Regions from separate parts of the Vibrio sp. 1078-1 genome, predicted to be linked through region 2. Evidence: predicted binding sites of a transcription regulator. Region 2 holds the regulator's gene; each other region holds the start of a gene.

Region 1 (6,380 bases), on a different contig from region 2:
CGGCTAACAAAAACTCTTTAGGTACAGAAGCGAGCAAGGTGGCAGTGAGTTCGTTCGCCACCAAAATAATGGGACGATCAATTGCAGAATTTTCTTGCTCACTGTTGTGCAGAAAATAGAGCAGCCTTTGCCCTAACTCTCGGATATCTTGCGCTCTTTCACGCATGTATACATCCGACATTCTTGCAAATCGATTCGAGTATGACTCTACAACTTGGCGTAACGCCCAGTCTGCCCTGTCTCCTTTTTCAATCTGCTTCTTCAAATCACCGCGAAGCATCGGATCATTCAGTAAGTGAGTAAACAGATCGAAGATCGCCAGCGCATCTTTGTTGATTTCACTGTCCAGTTTTTTCCGCATGCGGCGAAAGTCATTTAACGCTCGCTCTATGGCCACCAGTAGTGTCTCGTGCTCGCGTTCCTTATCTAACGTGGACGAAGGGAAAATATCCGATAAACTCGGCTGGGTATTGTCGAACCAAAACTCTCCAATCGCGACACCAGTAGACGCAGGCAAACCTTTTAATACCGTGGGTTTAGATGCTAACTGCCAATGCCCAAGATTCTGCGCATGTGCAATGAGCACCGCTAACTGAGCGGATAAGGTAACAAGAAACGATTCTTCCATTTCACTAAACAAGCGCGGCGTTTTTTGTTGGATCACCAACACACCTAAAACTTGTTTACGATGAATGATTGGAGTAGCTAAAAAAGAGTGGTAAATCTGTTCGCCGAGTTGAGGAAAGAATTTGAACTCGGGGTGTTTTGAGGCTTCGGCAAGGTTAAGGGGTTCAGCGCTTCGTTTTACCAACCCAACCAAGCCTTCATTGAAGTTGATATGAATACTATCACCTTCAAAAATAAGGCCTTGAGTTGCCATTAACTCAAGGCGCTGCATTTCTTCATTAGCAAGATAGATAGTACAGCACTCAGTACTAAGGGCAGCACAAGTCTCTTTCACCAATATATCGAGTGCCAGATGCACATCATCGACCCTGGAGACTTTCTCAACTATTTCCCTTAGCTGACTGAGCATGATTATCCTCTACGTTGCTTTTTTCTTTTCCCTTTCGCTTTTCTCTCTCGAAAAGGCATGGCTAAGGATGCAAATTCTTTCATCGCTCGTCGATAAACATCTCGCTTGAAAGAAACAACTTGCCTAACTGGATACCAGTAACTTACCCAGCGCCAACCATCAAATTCAGGGGATTTTCCGCGTTGCATATTAATGCGAGACTCATCGCATTCTAATCTCAGCAGAAACCATTTCTGTTTTTGGCCGATACAAACAGGCTTGGAGTCCCAACGCACCAATCGCTTTGGTAGCTTATATCTTAACCAATGACGACTTGTTGCAATGATCTTAACGTCTTTTTTCGTTAAACCGACTTCTTCGTATAACTCCCTGAACATGGCTTGTTCAGGGGTTTCACCTTCGTCAATCCCACCTTGTGGAAATTGCCATGAGTGTTGCCCGTATCGTTTAGCCCAGAAGACCTGACCATGGTTATTACATATCACAATACCAACATTAAGTCGGTAACCATCGCCATCTATCACTGGCTAACCTCTATGAATAAATTTTTTATTACCGTGATTTTTCCACATATCCCCATTACTAGCAAACTTACTGATGTGATATGAGCAAGATTTATTACCTTTTCAGCATTTTTGGATATCTTTTAATCAAACCATACCTTATCAACACAAGAGTGAGACATTGCCCACATTTATTCACCTTTTCTGTGAATAACTTTGTGAAGAATTCAATTCAAATGAGTAATTCAGTTCAATCCCATCAAATGAAAAACAAATGAATAAACAAAAAAACAAACATAAAGCATTGATAAAAAAGTATTTATTTTTAAAAATAACGATAATTCGATCTTCAATTTCTTGATGATCTTTTCACCAAACTCAGATCGGTCAAAGATCCACCAACAGGCTATTTATCCACACTTACCTGCTATTCGTTTAGATGATTACAACAAAATCAACCCCAAAAATGCATTTTAACCCCTGTTTATTCATACAGACCTCGTCAGGATCTTATCAATACCTCCTCCACCTGTGGATAAGTTATGAATTGATCGTTCTTACACCGCCTCGGTGAAATCTTAAACAGTAGATTTGGTCGGAGTTTGATAAACTATATTTTTTGTAATACCACCTTGTAACTATGAAACCAGAACCACAAACAGAAGCAGAGCTATTGGAACGAGCGCATGATATGGCAGGACTCAGTTTTGCTGAGTTGGCCGCCGAGGCGAATATGATTGTTCCTGAAAACTTAAAACGTGATAAAGGTTGGGTGGGTCAATTACTCGAATGGCACTTGGGCGCTCCAGCTGGCAGTAAACCTCAACAAGATTTCGCAAAACTAGGGATCGAGTTGAAAAGTATTCCGATCAGTTACTCTGGCAAACCTTTAGAAACAACCTTTGTTTCTGTGGCCCCCCTCACTGGTGTTCATGGTCTTACATGGGAAACAAGTCATGTTCGAAACAAGCTATCTCGTGTGCTTTGGGTACCCGTAGAAGGAGAACGAGAAATCCCACTCGCTGAAAGACGTGTGGGCAGTCCACTCATTTGGTCACCAGATGAAGAAGAAGAACGGATTTTGCGAAATGACTGGGAAGAGTTAATGGAGATGATCGTCTTGGGAAGATTTGATCAAATTTCCGCCAGACACGGAGAAGCGCTGCATCTTCGCCCTAAAGCCGCAAATGCAAAAGCGCTCACCGAAGCATATAACTCAAATGGTAAGCCGATGAAAACTCTGCCCCGAGGCTTTTACCTTAGAACACAGTTTACTGAACAGATCTTACTCAAGCACTACATTAACACTCAACCAGAATAAAACTATATCAGCTATTTAGTGCGTCACGAGCGATAACTCAATATCGCAGTACGAGGCTGCCTCTTCAGTGCCACATTCGTCATACGCATTACGCAGCCTTAAATACGCTTTATCGACCCCTAGCCTCAATAATTCTTCTTTTACTAAGTCTAGAGAGCCAAAATGTATCGGGTCTTCACCGTCTTTAATCGGCTCAAGTTGATGCTTGTACTCCACAGCTAAAAGATAGTCAGAGACATCAGAACACCCAATCACAAATACTTTGGGAGTTTTATAAGTATCTTTATGTGGACCATGTAGCCACATGTCCAATTGATGCTTCTGCATAACATACCTCCTTCACACGATTATTTAAGTGTAGTTAGGCTAACTGTAGCTTTCGAGTTTGCTCTCCCTTTATACGTAAATCATTTGCGATTGCGGCTAAAAATCCCCTATATTGGAGTCACTTATTTAGTCGGTAACTCTTCAAGGACGTGATATGCAATACACAAAACTACCGCACTCATCACTTGAGATCAGTAAAATCTGCCTCGGCACTATGACGTTTGGCGAGCAAAACACAGAAAAGGACGCCTTTGAACAGCTCGACTTTGCCCTCGATCATGGGGTGAACTTCATCGATACCGCAGAGATGTACCCTGTACCGCCAAACTCGGAAACACAAGGGCTCACCGAGCAATACATCGGTAATTGGTTAGCAAAAAGCGGCAAAAGAGAGAAAGTAGTACTGGCAACAAAAGTGGCAGGCCCTCGCAATGTTCCTCACATTAGAGACAACATGAGCCTTAATCGTCGCCACATCCATACAGCAATTGATGACAGCCTTAATCGTCTACAAACCGATTATGTCGATTTGTACCAACTACATTGGCCGCAGCGTCAAACCAACTGCTTTGGTCAACTCAACTACCCATACCCTGACAAACAAGAAGAAGTCACGTTAATTGAAACGTTGGAAGCGCTTACTGAATTAGTGAATGCAGGTAAAGTGCGCTATATCGGCGTATCCAACGAGACGCCGTGGGGTGTGATGTCGCTATTGCGTTTGGCAGAAAAACACGATTTGCCAAGAATTGTCTCCATTCAAAACCCATATAACTTATTGAACCGCAGCTTCGAAGTTGGCTTGTCTGAAATCAGCCATTACGAAGGCGTTCAGTTACTTGCCTACTCTCCTTTGGCATTTGGCTGCCTGAGTGGTAAATACCTAAACGGGGCAAAACCTGAAGGCGCTCGATGCACTAAGTGGGAGCGTTTTGCGCGCTACTTCACTCCGCAAGGTGTTAAAGCGACCGAAGCTTACGTCAATTTAGCTCAAGAGCATGGTCTAAACCCTGCACAAATGGCGCTCGCGTTTGTCAATCAGCGTCCATTTGTTGCTTCTAACATTATCGGAGCAACAAACCTAGACCAATTAAAAGCCAATATCGACAGTATTGATTTGCAACTTAGCGACGAACTACTTACTGAAATTCAAGCAATAGGTACAACTTACTCGAATCCTTGCCCTTAACAGTACCACCTTCAAACGAAAACAGCTGATCTTCAAGATCAGCTGTTTATCCAATGAAGTCATACTTCATATAAAAAGTTAAGCGTGTTGAATGACTCGTTAGCAACTCAGTCAGCCCAACACGCTAACGATTACGTCATTATTCGCGACGTTAAGACTCGACGAAGGTGACGAACTCGACGTTCAACTTTTACTGCATCCGGAACATTGGCACGTGTAGAACGACCATCGCGATCTAAACCAATATCTCTCAATAGATGAACATTCGTCCATGGAATATCATGAGCAGTTCGGCGTATGGTGCGCTGCCATTGCTTTTCTTCGCGTTTAAGGTCTGCTTTCAATAGCAAAGTGGCCAATTGTAGGTAAATAGAGTGACGCATAATATTTTCTCCGATTATCGATGTATTCGACTGGGAAAAATAGTGCGTAAAATGAACAGAAATATTCTGTTGATACTAAGCCGCTACTTTTCCGCAGCCTAGTAATAAATATGATAGGTTACGGATTAATTTTTATCTTGTGAGCCAGTGGTATTGGTATCATCCGATTTAAGGGTTATCGGAGCGATAGGCATACGATCAGCGCAAGCAGTGGTGTTAACAACGTAATGTTTCATCTTGCGCCTCCTAGCTAAAAATTAATCCGTTTATGAAAGGTATAACTCATTGAGTTACGGTTAAATTGTAAGCTTTGATGGATATATATCAAACATTTTTTGCCTTTTTGATTAAAAACAAATCAATACACCGCAATTTAGTTTCATATACTTTTACGTATAACATATTCACCTGAGGAATATATAAATTTGCGGATTTTATAAATCAAACCAAACAAAAATAAAAAGAGCGGCTCTGTGGCCACTCTCTTTTATTGTATTTATTCGCCTATTTAACACAGGGAAAGGCCAACTACATGGCTTGTTCGGAAATCAAGTTATGTTTATTAAGTAGTCGATACATGGTTGCACGCGAAACTCCGAGCTCTTTCGCCGCATTTGAAACTTGACCAGAATGAGATTCCAAAACAACCAGCAACGCATCACGTTCACTCTTCTCTCGGATTGATTTCAAGCTGCGCTTTGAGTCATTACGTTGAGGTAAATCTAAGTGATGCTCTTCAATCATTACGCTGTCGGACATTAATACCGCTCGCTTCACTTGGTTCATCAGCTCACGCACATTTCCAGGCCAGAAATAACGTGTCAGTGCCTTGAATGCATCCTCAGAAAAGCTTTTTGCTTGCGAGTTGTACTCTTTTGAGAACTCTTGTAAGTAGAAACGAGCCAGCAATGCGATGTCACTCGCACGTTCTTTCAAGCTAGGGACATTGATGCGCAAAACGTTGATGTAATGGTAAAGCTCTTCATTGAAGTCACCGTCAATCAAAGCTTTTTCAACATCTGACGAGTTAGCAGCAAGAATACGCACGTTAACCGCTTTTACGCCATCTTTGGTATCAATGGTGCCTTCTTGCAAGAATCTCAGCAGATTCATTTGCTGCTCTTTTGAAATGGTAAGAATGTCGTTAAACAACACGGTGCCGCCATCTGCTTGTTCAAGCAGGCATGCTTCCATATCTTCATCGGCGTTAATACCAAATACTTCAGCTTGGAAACGTTGTTCATTGAGTGCGCGACAGTTAATTGCCATAAACGGTTTATGAGAGCGTGAAGAGACTTTATGGATGGCCCTAGCAACCGCCTCTTTACCAGTCCCACTTTCCCCAGAAATCAGAATGCTGACGTCTGTTGGACCGATGCGCTTCACTTGATCGCGTAAACGTTTCATCGGGATAGATTCACCGATCAGACCCATATCTAAACTGCTACCAAAACTAGGCCAAACTTTTTTCTCCAACTTAAGCATGCCAAGCTGGTGACCTATTGTGCTTAATAACTGTGCATCTGGGATCGGCGCTGTAAAAAAATCGATACAAAAGTTAACAATGAACTGGCATATGGTGTCAGTGCCAAGCTGAGATTCACGAATAAACGCTAACCAA
Region 2 (6,380 bases):
ACTATTGAAATGGTTAATTAAATGTAAATACAATGCCGCAATAGCTTAAATGCAAAACATTATTTGCTGGCAAAGAGAGCCGGTTAAATTCGCTTATCTGCTACGCATGCGGTATCAAGAAGGAATGTGCAATGACAACGGAAATTAAAGTAGAGCGCGGTTTATTCGATGAGGTAATGGTACCTTGCTATAACCCGATGGAAATGATCCCTGTTAAAGGTAAAGGTTCACGTGTTTGGGATCAGGAAGGTAATGAATACATCGACTTTGCTGGTGGTATTGCAGTGAGCTGTCTTGGCCATTGTCATCCAGTAATGGTAAACGCACTAACAGAGCAAGCTAACAAGCTTTGGCACTTAAGTAACGTTATGACGAACGAACCAGCCCTTCGTCTGGCGAAAAAGCTAACAGAAGTGAGTTTTGCTGAGCGTGTGTTCTTTGCTAACTCTGGCGCAGAAGCAAACGAAGCCGCTTTGAAGCTGGCACGTCGTTATGCAGCAGACGTTCATGGTACTGAGAAATCTGAAATCATTGCATTCAAACAAGGTTTCCACGGTCGTACATTCTTTACCGTAACGGTTGGTGGCCAAGCGGCATACTCTGACGGCTTCGGTCCTAAGCCAGGCGACGTGACACACCTTCCTTACAACGATATCGAAGCTTTACAAGCACACATGTCTGATCGTACTTGTGCGGTCATGATGGAGCCATTACAAGGTGAAGGCGGCATCGTGCCACCAACGCCTGAGTTCGCTCAAGCGGTTCGCGAGCTGTGTGACAAACACAACGCCTTACTGATCTTCGATGAAGTGCAAACTGGTAATGGCCGAACAGGTAACTTCTACGCTTACCAAGGTTTAGGTATCACGCCAGATATTCTAAGTACTGCGAAATCACTTGGTGGCGGTTTCCCAATCGGTGCAATGCTAACGACAGCAAAATTGGCAGAGCACATGAAAGTGGGCACTCACGGTTCTACATATGGCGGTAACCCACTAGCGTGTGCGGTTGCAGAAGCGGTTGTAAATGAAGTCACTAAGCCAGAGGTGTTGGCTGGTGTACTAGAACGCGAAGCAATGTTCCGTGAAGGTCTAGAGAAGATCAACGCGAAGTACAACATCTTCTCAGAAGTGCGCGGTCAAGGCCTATTACTTGGCGCTGCACTAAATGAAGAATGGCAAGGCCGTGCGCGTGACGTGCTGGTTGCTGCAGGTAAACAAGGTCTCATGGTATTGGTTGCGGGTGCCAATGTCGTACGTTTCACACCATCACTCGTTATCACACAACAAGAAATTGAAGAAGGCTTGGCGAAACTGGATAAAGCGATCGCGACTTTAGTTTAAGCGCGATATCAGTTTAAACGTCAACGCAGACACCCCCGTCAAGGATCTCTGATGGGGGAATTGTTCCTACAATATAGTTAGGATCTTCTTGCATCTGGAGGGAGTATTGATGCTAGTAGTTCGCCCTATCGCGATGTCGGATTACGACGCACTGCACACTTGTGCGGTGGAGTCTGGTCACGGATTTACATCTCTACCGGTTAACGAAGAACTGTTAACCAATCGAATCAAACATTCAGAGTACAGCTTTGGTAAGCCAGATGTGGCAGAACCAGGCGATGAAGGCTACCTGATGGTTGGCTTTGACTCTGAAACGGGTGAGGTTGCGGGTACCACCGGAATCGAAGCATCTATCGGCTGGGATGTCCCATTTTACTCATATCACATTAGTAAAGTTGTGCACTCGTCGCCAAAGCTTGGCGTTAACAACGTCGTTAAACTGCTTACTTTTGGTAATAACTACACGGGTAACAGCGAAATTTGTACCTTGTTCTTGCGTGAGAAATTCCGCCAAGGTCTGAATGGTCGTCTAATGTCGAAGTGTCGTTTCCTAATGATGGCAGAGCACCCAGAGCGCTTCTCTGAAACGATCTTTGCGGAGATGCGTGGCGTTTCAGACGACGAGGGTAATTCACCATTCTGGCAATGGCTTCAAGAGCATTTCTTCTCTATCGATTTCACTCTTGCAGATTACCTGACAGGTATCGGCAAGAAAGGCTTTATCGCCGACTTGATGCCGAAACTGCCTATTTACATCAATCTGCTCAGCCCAGAAGCGCAAGCCGTGATTGGTCAAGTACATGACAACACGCGTCCAGCGCTGAAGCTGCTTGAGCGTGAAGGTTTTACCAACCGAGGCTACGTCGACATCTTCGACGGTGGCCCAACGGTTGAGTGTGATCTGCGTAATATTGAGTCGGTACGTCATTCATTCCGTGCGCAAGTCAAAATCTCTGAACATTCCAGCACACAAGACTTCTTGATGTGTAATTCATCTTTCGAGAACTTCCGTGCGACAGTCACTAAAGCGGCGTATGACGCAGAAACACAAAGCGTGATGATTGCACCAGACGTTGCGGATGCACTTTCGGTTGAAGAAGGGGATTTCGTTCGCCTTCTTCCGCAGTAACAGACGACAGAATTTAAGGATAGAAACAATGACACATTGGATTGCAGGTGAGTGGGTACAAGGTCAGGGTGAAGCATTTACGTCTCTGTCGCCGTACAACCAAGAAGTAATCTGGCAAGGCAAAGGTGCAACGGCAGAGCAGGTGAACCAGGCGGTATCTGCAGCGCGTGAAGCGTTTATTGACTGGAAAAAGCGTCCATTTGCAGAGCGTGAGGCGATCGTGTTGGCTTTTGCTGAGAAAGTAAAAGAGAACAGCGAAAAAATCGCTGAAGTGATTGCCAAAGAAACCGGCAAGCCAATCTGGGAAACACGTACCGAAGCGGCAGCGATGGCAGGAAAAATTGCGATTTCTATTCGCGCTTATCATGACCGCACTGGTGAGGCGAGCCGTGAAGCAGCAGGCAACCAAATCGTATTGCGCCACCGCCCATTGGGCGTGATGGCGGTGTTTGGTCCTTACAACTTCCCAGGCCACCTACCAAATGGTCACATTGTGCCTGCGCTATTGGCTGGTAACACGGTAGTCTTCAAACCGTCTGAGCAAACGCCATGGACGGGTGAATTGGCAATGAAGCTATGGGAAGAAGCCGGTCTGCCGAAAGGCGTGATTAACCTTGTCCAAGGCGCGAAAGAAACTGGTATCGCCCTCGCTGACGCAAAAGGCATTGATGGCGTACTGTTTACGGGTAGCGCGAATACGGGGCATGTATTACACCGTCAATTTGCGGGTCAACCAGGCAAGATGCTCGCACTAGAAATGGGTGGTAATAACCCGATGGTGATCTCTGATAAATATGGTGATTTGGATGCCACGGTTTACACCATCATCCAGTCAGCGTTTATCAGTGCTGGGCAGCGTTGTACGTGTGCTCGTCGTTTGTATGTGCCATTGGGTGAAAAAGGCGATGCGCTTATCACCAAGCTCGTTGAAGCGACACGCAATATTCGCGTAGACCAACCATTTGCAGAACCTGCGCCATTTATGGGACCGCAAATTTCGGTCGTGGCAGCCAAGTTTATTCTTGATGCACAAGCTAATCTACAGTCTCTTGGCGGTGAAAGCTTGATTGAAGCGAAAGCAGGAGAGGCGGCGTTTGTTTCTCCTGGCATCATTGATGTAACGAACATTGCTGAGTTACCAGATGAAGAATACTTCGGCCCACTTCTGCAAGTGGTGCGTTACGAAGGGTTAGACAAAGCCGTGGCGCTAGCAAACGATACGCGCTTTGGCTTATCTGCTGGTTTGGTCTCAACCGACGACCAAGAATGGGAATACTTCGTTGACCACATTCGTGCAGGTATCGTGAACCGTAACCGCCAGCTCACTGGTGCAAGCGGTGATGCGCCATTTGGTGGTCCGGGGGCGTCGGGTAACTTGCGCCCAAGCGCTTACTACGCAGCAGATTACTGTGCGTACCCAATGGCATCAATGGAAGGTCAAGAGACTGTCTTGCCTGCAACATTGAGTCCAGGTGTAGCGCTATAAGTTTTAATAATAGAGTCGCAACTATGCATTGCGGCTCACCTTGCCGGCGCATCATTTAGGTATGGGTTGTAGTGATCGTTGGCAGAACACGAAAAGTGAGCAAAGACTCGGAAAAGCGTGTTGACTGACTGGCATTTACCGTCACAGGTTGATGGTTGCTCGTTCATTATTCTGGACAACTTTTGTTGTGAACGAGCAGCCAACTTCCGCTTACCTTTAAACTCTACATCTCGTAACAAGGAGTCGTTATGACGCCCGATGTGTTATTTGAATCGCTATGGCAAGATTACATTCAACGTCTTTGCCCTTCGGCGGCTAAAGTGCATCAGCTGCTTCAAGAAGATGAGCCTCTGATTAATGATCATATAGCTTTACGTACCTTCAATATCGCGCCTCTTGGTATTGAAACTCTAGCTAAGCCATTTGTAGCTATTGGTTACAAGGCGTGTGGTGATTACGTTTTCGAAAGCAAAAAGCTGGTTGCTAAGCACTATGAGCACCCAGATCCGAAGCAACCTAAAGTATTTATTAGTGAGCTAAAAGTTGAAGAGTGCTCGCCTGAGCTACAAGAGATTGTGAAAAATTTGGTGGCACAAGTCGATGCTGACAAGCTGAACGATAGCGCATTCTTACATGGTGGACGCTTGTGGGATTTAAGCTTTGCTGATTACCAAACGTTGGCTAAAGAAAGTGAGTACGCATCTTGGCTTGCGGCGCATGGTTACGGAGCAAACCACTTCACGGTGAGCGTTAACCAACTCAATGAATATGAAGAAGTGAAGCAGGTAAACGATCATCTGCGTACCGCTGGGTTTACCATTAATGAAAATGGTGGTGAAGTGAAGGGCACTCCTGAGGTGTTGCTAGAGCAGTCATCGACCATGGCAGATAAAGTAGCGGTTCGTTTTAGCGAAGGCACTGAAATTATCCCTGGCGGGTTTTATGAATTTGCTAAGCGCTATCCGATGGAAAATGGTGATTTGTACCCAGGTTTCGTGGCCGCTTCAGCTGACAAAATCTTTGAAAGTACGAATGGCTAAGTTTTAGGGTTAACCTGTTAAGCTTACTCATTAGTGTTCGCTGCACCCTATCTTATTTGGTCATGAGTAAATAAAAAGCCACCAATGTTGCCATTGGTGGCTTTTATAATTTTGTTCGTGTCACTCTAGTTTGAGATTAACGAGTACCGTAAACCACGATGGTTTTACCGTGAGCAGAGATTAGGTTCTGCTCTTCTAGCATCTTCAAAATACGACCTACTGTCTCACGAGAACAGCCAACAATTTGACCGATTTCTTGACGAGTGATCTTGATTTGCATGCCGTCTGGGTGAGTCATTGCGTCTGGTTGTTTTGCAAGGTTCAGAAGCGTCTGAGCGATACGACCAGTTACGTCTAGGAACGCCAGGTCACCCACTTTTTGGCTAGTTACTTGAAGACGACGAGCCATCTGCGCAGAAAGACGCATTAGGATGTCTGGGTTTACTTGGATAAGCTGACGGAACTTCTTGAAAGAAATTTCAGCAACTTCACAAGGAGATTTAGCACGAACCCAAGCTGTGCGCTCTTGGTCTTCCTCGAATAGACCAAGTTCACCAATAAAGTCTCCTTGGTTTAGGTAAGAAAGGATCATCTCCTTACCTTCTTCGTCTTTGATAAGAACCGCAACAGAACCTTTAACGATGTAGTACAAAGTTTCTGCCTTTTCGCCCGCGTGAATTAGCGTGCTCTTTGAAGGGTACTTATGAATATGACAGTGTGAAAGAAACCACTCTAATGTTGGGTCGGTTTGAGGTTTACCTAGAACCATAATATCTCACTTCCTCTGCAGGGTACGCTTGCGCTATCCATATTTTAGCTAAGCCTGAATTAGGCCTACTAGAATAAGAGCACTTTTTATATGCTGCAAGCTCTCTTGTGTTTCGGTAAGAAATAGTATCCTTTTTCGAAAACGATTTCTTGATTTTAATCGTGCCATGATTGAGATTTTGTAAGCAAAACTGTGCACATGATCACGGTATGAAAAGTAAACATCTTCGCAGGCAGGTTTTTAGCCAATTTTCCCTGTTTCGATGAGCTGTTGTAGGATAGGCCGAACTATGAGCTCCATTGCAAAGCTCATCTTACCGCCGGGTACGACAATCGTGTTGTGGCGTGACATGAATGAGCCATCAATCATGGCCAGCAGATATGGGAAGTCGACATTCTTGATACCGCGTAGGCGAATCACCACAAAACTCTCATCCAAACTAGGGATGCCTTTTGCATTAAGTGGGTTGGAAGTATCAACGGTCGGTACGCGCTGGAAGTTGATGTGAGTACGAGAAAACTGCGGAGTGATATAGTTGAGGTAATCGTCCATGGATCGCACGATTGAGTCCATTACCGCTTCACGCGAATGGCCGCGATCGCGAGTGTCACGT
Region 3 (6,380 bases), on a different contig from region 2:
AAAGCCTTGAGCAAAGAAGTGACGTCACCGAATAAACGGTAAGCATAATCAAGTCACTCGAATCACACAACGGCTGCAATCAAGAATAGTGAAGCCGAAGAGCAATTACACATAAATCAGGCATAGAGCATGGCACGCATCTTTCAACCGAAAAAGAAAACCCAACTCAATACTCGGCACCAAGCAGTGCAAGTAGAGCGTTTAGATCACCACGGCGCAGGCATTGCTTACCTCAAAAAGAAGCCATTGTTTATTGATGGAGCACTGCCGGGTGAGGAGGTGGTCACTCAATTGGTGGAAGAAAAGAGCAAATACGCTCGCGGTAAGTTGATTAAAATCCTTAAGCCGAGTGAAGCTCGTGTGGAGCCATTTTGCCCACATTATAATGAGTGCGGTGGCTGTGATTTGCAGCATCTAGATTATGACCAACAATTGACGTACAAACAGCAAACGTTGCGTCAGCTAATGCGAAAATTTTCAGGCAGTGACATTGAACTAGATGCCCCGTTATTGGGATATTCGCAGGCCTACCGTCGCCGTGCGAGAGTGAGCTTGTTTGTTGATAAAAAAACACGTCAGCTACATTTTGGTTTCCGTAAAAAGCAGAGTAAGCAAATTGCGCAAGTGACCGATTGCCCAGTGCTGGCACCGGAACTGAATGTTTTGCTGCCAGAGATTTACTCAGCCCTAAAAGCGTTCAAAAAGCCGGAACAATTGGGTCATGTAGAGCTGGTACTTGGTGATAATGGTCCGTGTATTACGCTGCGCCACTTGAGCGCTCTGACAACGAGTGAAACTCAATCTCTAACGGAGTTGGCAAAACGTCATGGCGCATCGTTGTACTTAATGCCATCGACAGAACAATTAGACCTTATCGAAGGCGATATGCCTTTTTATCAAGAAGTTGGAGTGAAAATCCCTTTTGCACCAAATAACTTTATTCAAGTAAACCAAGGTGTAAACCAACAAATGGTCAAACAAGCGGTTGAGTGGTTAGACCCACAAAAGAGTGACCGAGTGTTAGATTTGTTCTGTGGCTTAGGCAACTTTAGTTTACCAGTTGCGAAATTAGCTAAGTACGTGGTTGGAGTAGAGGGTGTTGCAGAGATGGTAGAAAAAGCCACAAACAATGCATCTTTGAACCAAATCAATAACGCGCAATTTTATCACGCTAACCTTGAGCAAGATTTTGAAGGCCAAGCCTGGGCCGCAGAGCGGTTTGATAAAGTATTATTAGACCCAGCACGCGCGGGAGCGAGTGGGATCATCGATCAAGTTTCTGAGCTTGGCGCACAGCGTGTAGTTTATGTTTCTTGTAATCCTGCTACCCTTGCTAGGGATAGTCAAAGCTTGATAGAGCAAGGCTATAAATTAACGAAATTAGGTATGCTGGACATGTTCCCTCATACCAGTCATCTAGAATCGATGGCATTGTTTGAAAAGTCCTAACTTTAGGACTTTGACCCCTTATTTGTGGTGGGTGGTCATAAAGCCAGCGTGTACGCGCGGTAAAAAGAACTAACCTGGACGGTGTTAGTCAAACCACACGAATATAATAATTAGGATGATGAGATGGTTGCGGTAAGAAGCGCGCATTTAAACCAAGATGAACAGTTTGAACTCGAAAACTGGGTGGCTAGCCTAGGACAAGAGAAAAACACAGCCTCACGCTTAATCGAAGTATATCGAGATTGCCAGACGGTATTAGCTGATAACGAGCAAGCGGAGCTGTTGTTGTGGCGTGGACGAGAAATGATCGAAATTTTGATCACCTTGTCTATGGATCAAGCCACTTTAGTGGCTGCTCAACTGTTTCCTTTGGTTTCAAGTGGTGCTTTTAACAGAGAAATTCTGGAAGAGAAATACAGCAAAGAAATCATAAAATTAATCGACGGCGTTGAAGAAATGGCTGCTATTGGCCAACTCAACGTCAACATGGAAGGCAGTGCAGCGTCATCTCAGGTAGATAACGTACGCCGCATGCTGCTTGCCATGGTGGATGACTTCCGCTGCGTGGTTATCAAGCTTGCGGAGCGAATTTGTAACCTTATTGAAGTTAAAAAAGCGCCTGATGAAGTTCGACGTGCGGCGGCAAAAGAGTGTGCCAACATCTATGCGCCGCTAGCAAACCGATTAGGCATCGGTCAGCTGAAATGGGAAATTGAAGATTACGCTTTCCGCTACCAACAGCCGGAAACTTACAAACAAATTGCCAAGCAGCTTTCTGAGCGACGCATCGTTCGTGAACAGTACATCAAAGACTTTGTTGAAGACCTCACGCACGAAATGGAAGTGTCGGGCATCAATGCCGAAGTGAGTGGTCGACCTAAGCACATCTACAGCATTTGGCGAAAAATGCAGAAGAAGAGTTTGGCATTCGATGAGCTGTTTGATGTTCGAGCAGTACGTATCATCGCAGACAAACTGCAAGACTGTTACGCGGCTTTAGGCGTAGTTCACACCAAATACAAGCATCTACCGAGCGAGTTTGATGACTACGTTGCTAACCCTAAACCAAACGGTTATCAATCGATCCATACAGTAATTCTAGGGCCAGAAGGCAAAACCATCGAGATCCAGATTCGTACCAAGCAAATGCATGAAGAGTCGGAACTGGGGGTTGCAGCGCACTGGAAATATAAAGAAGGGGCAAGCAGCCGAAGCGGTTATGATGAGAAGATTACGTGGCTGCGTAAGCTATTGGATTGGCAAGAAGAAATGTCTGACTCTGGCGAAATGCTCGATGAGCTGCGTAGCCAAGTCTTTGATGACCGTGTTTATGCCTTTACACCACGTGGTGATGTTGTCGATTTGCCAATGGGGGCAACGCCGCTAGATTTTGCCTATCACATTCACTCCGAAGTGGGACACCGTTGTATCGGTGCCAAAGTCGGAGGTCGTATTGTGCCGTTCACGCATAAATTACATATGGGTGACCAAGTCGAGATTATCACTCAGAAAGAACCTAACCCATCACGTGACTGGTTAAACCCATCATTAGGCTTCGTTCATTCTGGTCGTGCGCGTGCCAAAATTAACGCCTGGTTCCGAAAACAAAGCCGTGAGAAGAACCTTGAAGCAGGTCGTGAAATCCTTGAGCATGAGTTAGCCAAAATTGGCGCAACGTTAAAAGATGCAGAGCATTACGCCCTCAAGCGGTTTAACGTCAAAACACCAGATGAATTGTATGTTGGTGTAGGTAGCGGTGATTTGCGTATCAACCAAATAATTAACCATATCAACGCGTTAGTTAACAAGCCAACGGCAGAGGAAGAAGATCAGCAAGCACTGGAAAAACTGCAAGAAGCTGAGCATAAATCACCCGCGCAAAGCCGACCGAAAAAAGACGCAGTTGTAGTAGAAGGCGTCGATAACCTAATGACACATCTAGCACGTTGCTGTCAGCCAATTCCAGGTGACGATATCTCTGGTTACATAACGCAAGGTCGTGGGATTTCAGTACACCGTAGTGACTGTGAACAGCTAGAAGAACTGCGCCATCATGCGCCAGAGCGCATCATCGATACAGTCTGGGGCAGCGGCTTTGTGGGGTCATACATCCTCACCGTGCGTGTTGAAGCGATGGAGCGAGGTGGTCTACTCAAAGACATTACGACACTGTTCGCCAACGAAAAGATCAAAGTGACCAGTATGAAGAACCGAGTCGACTACAGACGTCAACTTGCCATCATGGACTTTGACCTAGAAGTCACCAATATTGAGGTGCTTTCGCGGGTTTCGAAACGTGTGGAACAGATCAAGGATGTCATGACGGTGAAACGCCTCGGCTAAAACTCTCGTCATAGTTATCGTTGTAGCGTTGTTGACTGCACGCACTCGCTCCATCACATGGTGAACCATGCTCAGGAGTCTCGTTTGTTTGTCGCCTAGCTACAACTTCAACTATTTACAGAGTTACACTTGCGTCATATTTGGCTTTTTATCTGCGTTAGCTGCACTTATTCCGACGTGCCGGCTCAGGGGCATCACATAGTAGGCTATGCTCAGGAGTCGCGAAAACTTGTTGCCTTGTCAAAGTAACAATTACTTAGTGAAAGCTGCTGAGAAAATATAATGTAGAAGGTGAGTGGTTTTGGCTGCTCACCTTTTTCTTTAATAGAAAGGTTTAAAGGAACAAAAAATGAGTCATCCAATTGAACAGTTAGAACAAATCATGGCGAAGCTGCGTGACCCCGAAAACGGTTGCCCTTGGGACTTAAAACAAACCTTTGACACCATCGTTCCGCATACAATAGAAGAAACCTACGAGGTGGTGGACGCGATTCAAAATCGAGATTGGCCCAATCTAAAAGAAGAGCTAGGGGATTTGTTGTTTCAGGTGATTTTTTACAGTCAGCTAGCGAAAGAGCAAGAGCTGTTCGACTTTTCGGATGTCGTCGAAACCGTGAACGAAAAACTGACTCGTCGCCACCCGCATGTTTTTTCAGATGTTGAGTTTGAATCTGACGAGGAAATTAACGCGAACTGGGAAGCGGAAAAAGCAAAAGAAAAAGCCCTAGTAGGCAAAGCGGAAGAAAGTATCCTAGACTCAATACCAAACTCTTTACCGGCACTTTCTCGTGCTACAAAAATTCAGAAAAAATGTGCAAAATTTGGGTTTGATTGGGATTCACTTGGCCCGGTTGTCGATAAAGTACGAGAAGAAATTGACGAAGTCATGGAAGAGGCACTGCAAGTTCAGCCCGATGAAGAGAAAGTTGAGTTGGAGCTCGGTGATTTGCTATTTGCGACTGTCAATTTGGCTCGCCACCTTGATAAAAACCCAGAAGTCGCGCTAGGAAAAGCAAACGTAAAGTTTGCGCGACGTTTTAAACAAGTTGAAGGCAAGGTCCAGCAGTCAGGCAAAGTACTTACAGATTGTTCTTTATCAGAACTTGACCATTTTTGGGATGAAGTAAAACAAGAAGAATCGAGGCAGAGGTAAACTGGCAGAATACATAATATAAGGTCAGCTTGTTTGGTTACACGAAACGGACTTTGGGTTGTCTTTGCTCACTTTGATTTGAAGCAAAAAATAAAAAATTACGGTGTGATAGATTTCACGTTGTGGCGGTAAGGAGCTTCTGGTATATTTATCTCCCGTCCAGAAGCACTCCATTTCCCTCATTCAACCAATTTCAGGTTAAACATGACGACAAATTACATTTTTGTTACTGGCGGGGTTGTATCCTCTCTAGGTAAAGGTATTGCAGCAGCATCTCTTGCGGCTATTCTAGAAGCTCGTGGTCTTAAAGTGACTATGATGAAGCTTGACCCTTACATCAACGTTGACCCGGGCACAATGAGCCCTACTCAGCACGGTGAAGTGTTCGTTACAGAAGATGGCGCAGAGACTGACCTTGACCTTGGTCACTACGAGCGTTTCATCCGTACCAAGATGACCAAGCGTAACAACTTCACTGCAGGTCGTGTTTATGCCGACGTACTTCGTAAAGAACGTCGTGGTGACTACCTAGGCGCAACTATTCAAGTTATCCCTCATATCACTAACGCAATCAAAGATCGCGTTATTGCAGGTTCTGAAGGCCATGATGTGGCTATCGTTGAAGTTGGCGGTACTGTTGGTGATATCGAATCACTACCATTTATGGAAGCGATTCGTCAGCTAGCTGTTGAGCTAGGCCGTGAGCGCGCAATGTTCATGCACCTAACACTTGTTCCTTACCTAGCGGCAGCGGGCGAAGTGAAAACTAAGCCGACGCAACACTCAGTAAAAGAACTTCTATCTATCGGTATTCAGCCAGACATCCTAGTTTGCCGTAGCGATCGCGTTATTCCTGCGAATGAGCGTAAAAAAATCGCACTGTTCTGTAATGTTCCAGAAAAAGCAGTAATTTCAATGAAGGATGTAGACTCTATCTACAAGATCCCTCAGTTGATTAAATCTCAAGGGCTAGATGACCTTGTGTGTGCTCGCTTTGGTATTACTGCTCCTGAAGCAGACCTTTCTGAATGGGAACAGGTTATCTACGAAGAAGCAAATCCTACTGGTGAAGTAACCATCGGTATGGTTGGTAAATACATTGAATTACCAGATGCATACAAATCTGTGAACGAAGCGCTTAAACACGCTGGCTTGAAAAACCGCCTAAGCGTCACAATTAAGTATGTAGACTCACAAGATATCGAAACAAAAGGCGTTGAACTTCTAGAAGGTTTGGACGCAATCCTAGTACCAGGTGGCTTCGGCGATCGTGGTATTGAAGGCAAGATCCGTGCGGCTCAATATGCACGTGAAAATAACGTGCCTTACCTAGGTATTTGTTTGGGTATGCAAGTTGCACTAATCGAATACGCGCGTAACGTTGCGGGTATGGAAGGTGCACATTCAACAGAATTTAACAAAGAGACTAAGTACC

What was found. The regulator CRP, encoded in region 2, controls carbon source genes, mostly activating them, when cyclic AMP is high. The targets are predictions, from matches to a motif close to TGTGANNNNNNTCACA.
Region 1: a site for CRP is predicted at 1,714-1,729, ahead of rppH (RNA pyrophosphohydrolase). Genes of this name have one in related genera too.
Region 3: a site for CRP is predicted at 5,050-5,065, ahead of R7190_RS20065 (CTP synthase). Genes of this name have one in related genera too.

Annotation. Positions count from the first base shown of each region.
Region 1 covers NZ_JAWOWM010000004.1:480,363-486,742, reverse strand. The annotation lists gene ptsP (phosphoenolpyruvate--protein phosphotransferase) at 1-1,036, opposite strand, end outside; gene rppH (RNA pyrophosphohydrolase) at 1,039-1,560, opposite strand; gene mutH (DNA mismatch repair endonuclease MutH) at 2,180-2,860, shown strand; gene R7190_RS12095 (DUF6482 family protein) at 2,876-3,187, opposite strand; gene R7190_RS12090 (NADP(H)-dependent aldo-keto reductase) at 3,342-4,376, shown strand; gene R7190_RS12085 (hypothetical protein) at 4,508-4,759, opposite strand; gene vpsR (cyclic-di-GMP-binding transcriptional regulator VpsR) at 5,288-6,380, opposite strand, start outside.
Region 2 covers NZ_JAWOWM010000023.1:16,532-22,911, reverse strand. The annotation lists gene R7190_RS23645 (aspartate aminotransferase family protein) at 132-1,343, shown strand; gene astA (arginine N-succinyltransferase) at 1,453-2,472, shown strand; gene astD (succinylglutamate-semialdehyde dehydrogenase) at 2,501-3,958, shown strand; gene R7190_RS23630 (DUF1338 domain-containing protein) at 4,207-4,998, shown strand; gene crp (cAMP-activated global transcriptional regulator CRP) at 5,135-5,767, opposite strand; gene R7190_RS23620 (phosphoribulokinase) at 6,008-6,380, opposite strand, start outside.
Region 3 covers NZ_JAWOWM010000013.1:57,822-64,201, forward strand. The annotation lists gene rlmD (23S rRNA (uracil(1939)-C(5))-methyltransferase RlmD) at 130-1,449, shown strand; gene relA (GTP diphosphokinase) at 1,573-3,792, shown strand; gene mazG (nucleoside triphosphate pyrophosphohydrolase) at 4,142-4,945, shown strand; gene R7190_RS20065 (CTP synthase) at 5,150-6,380, shown strand, end outside.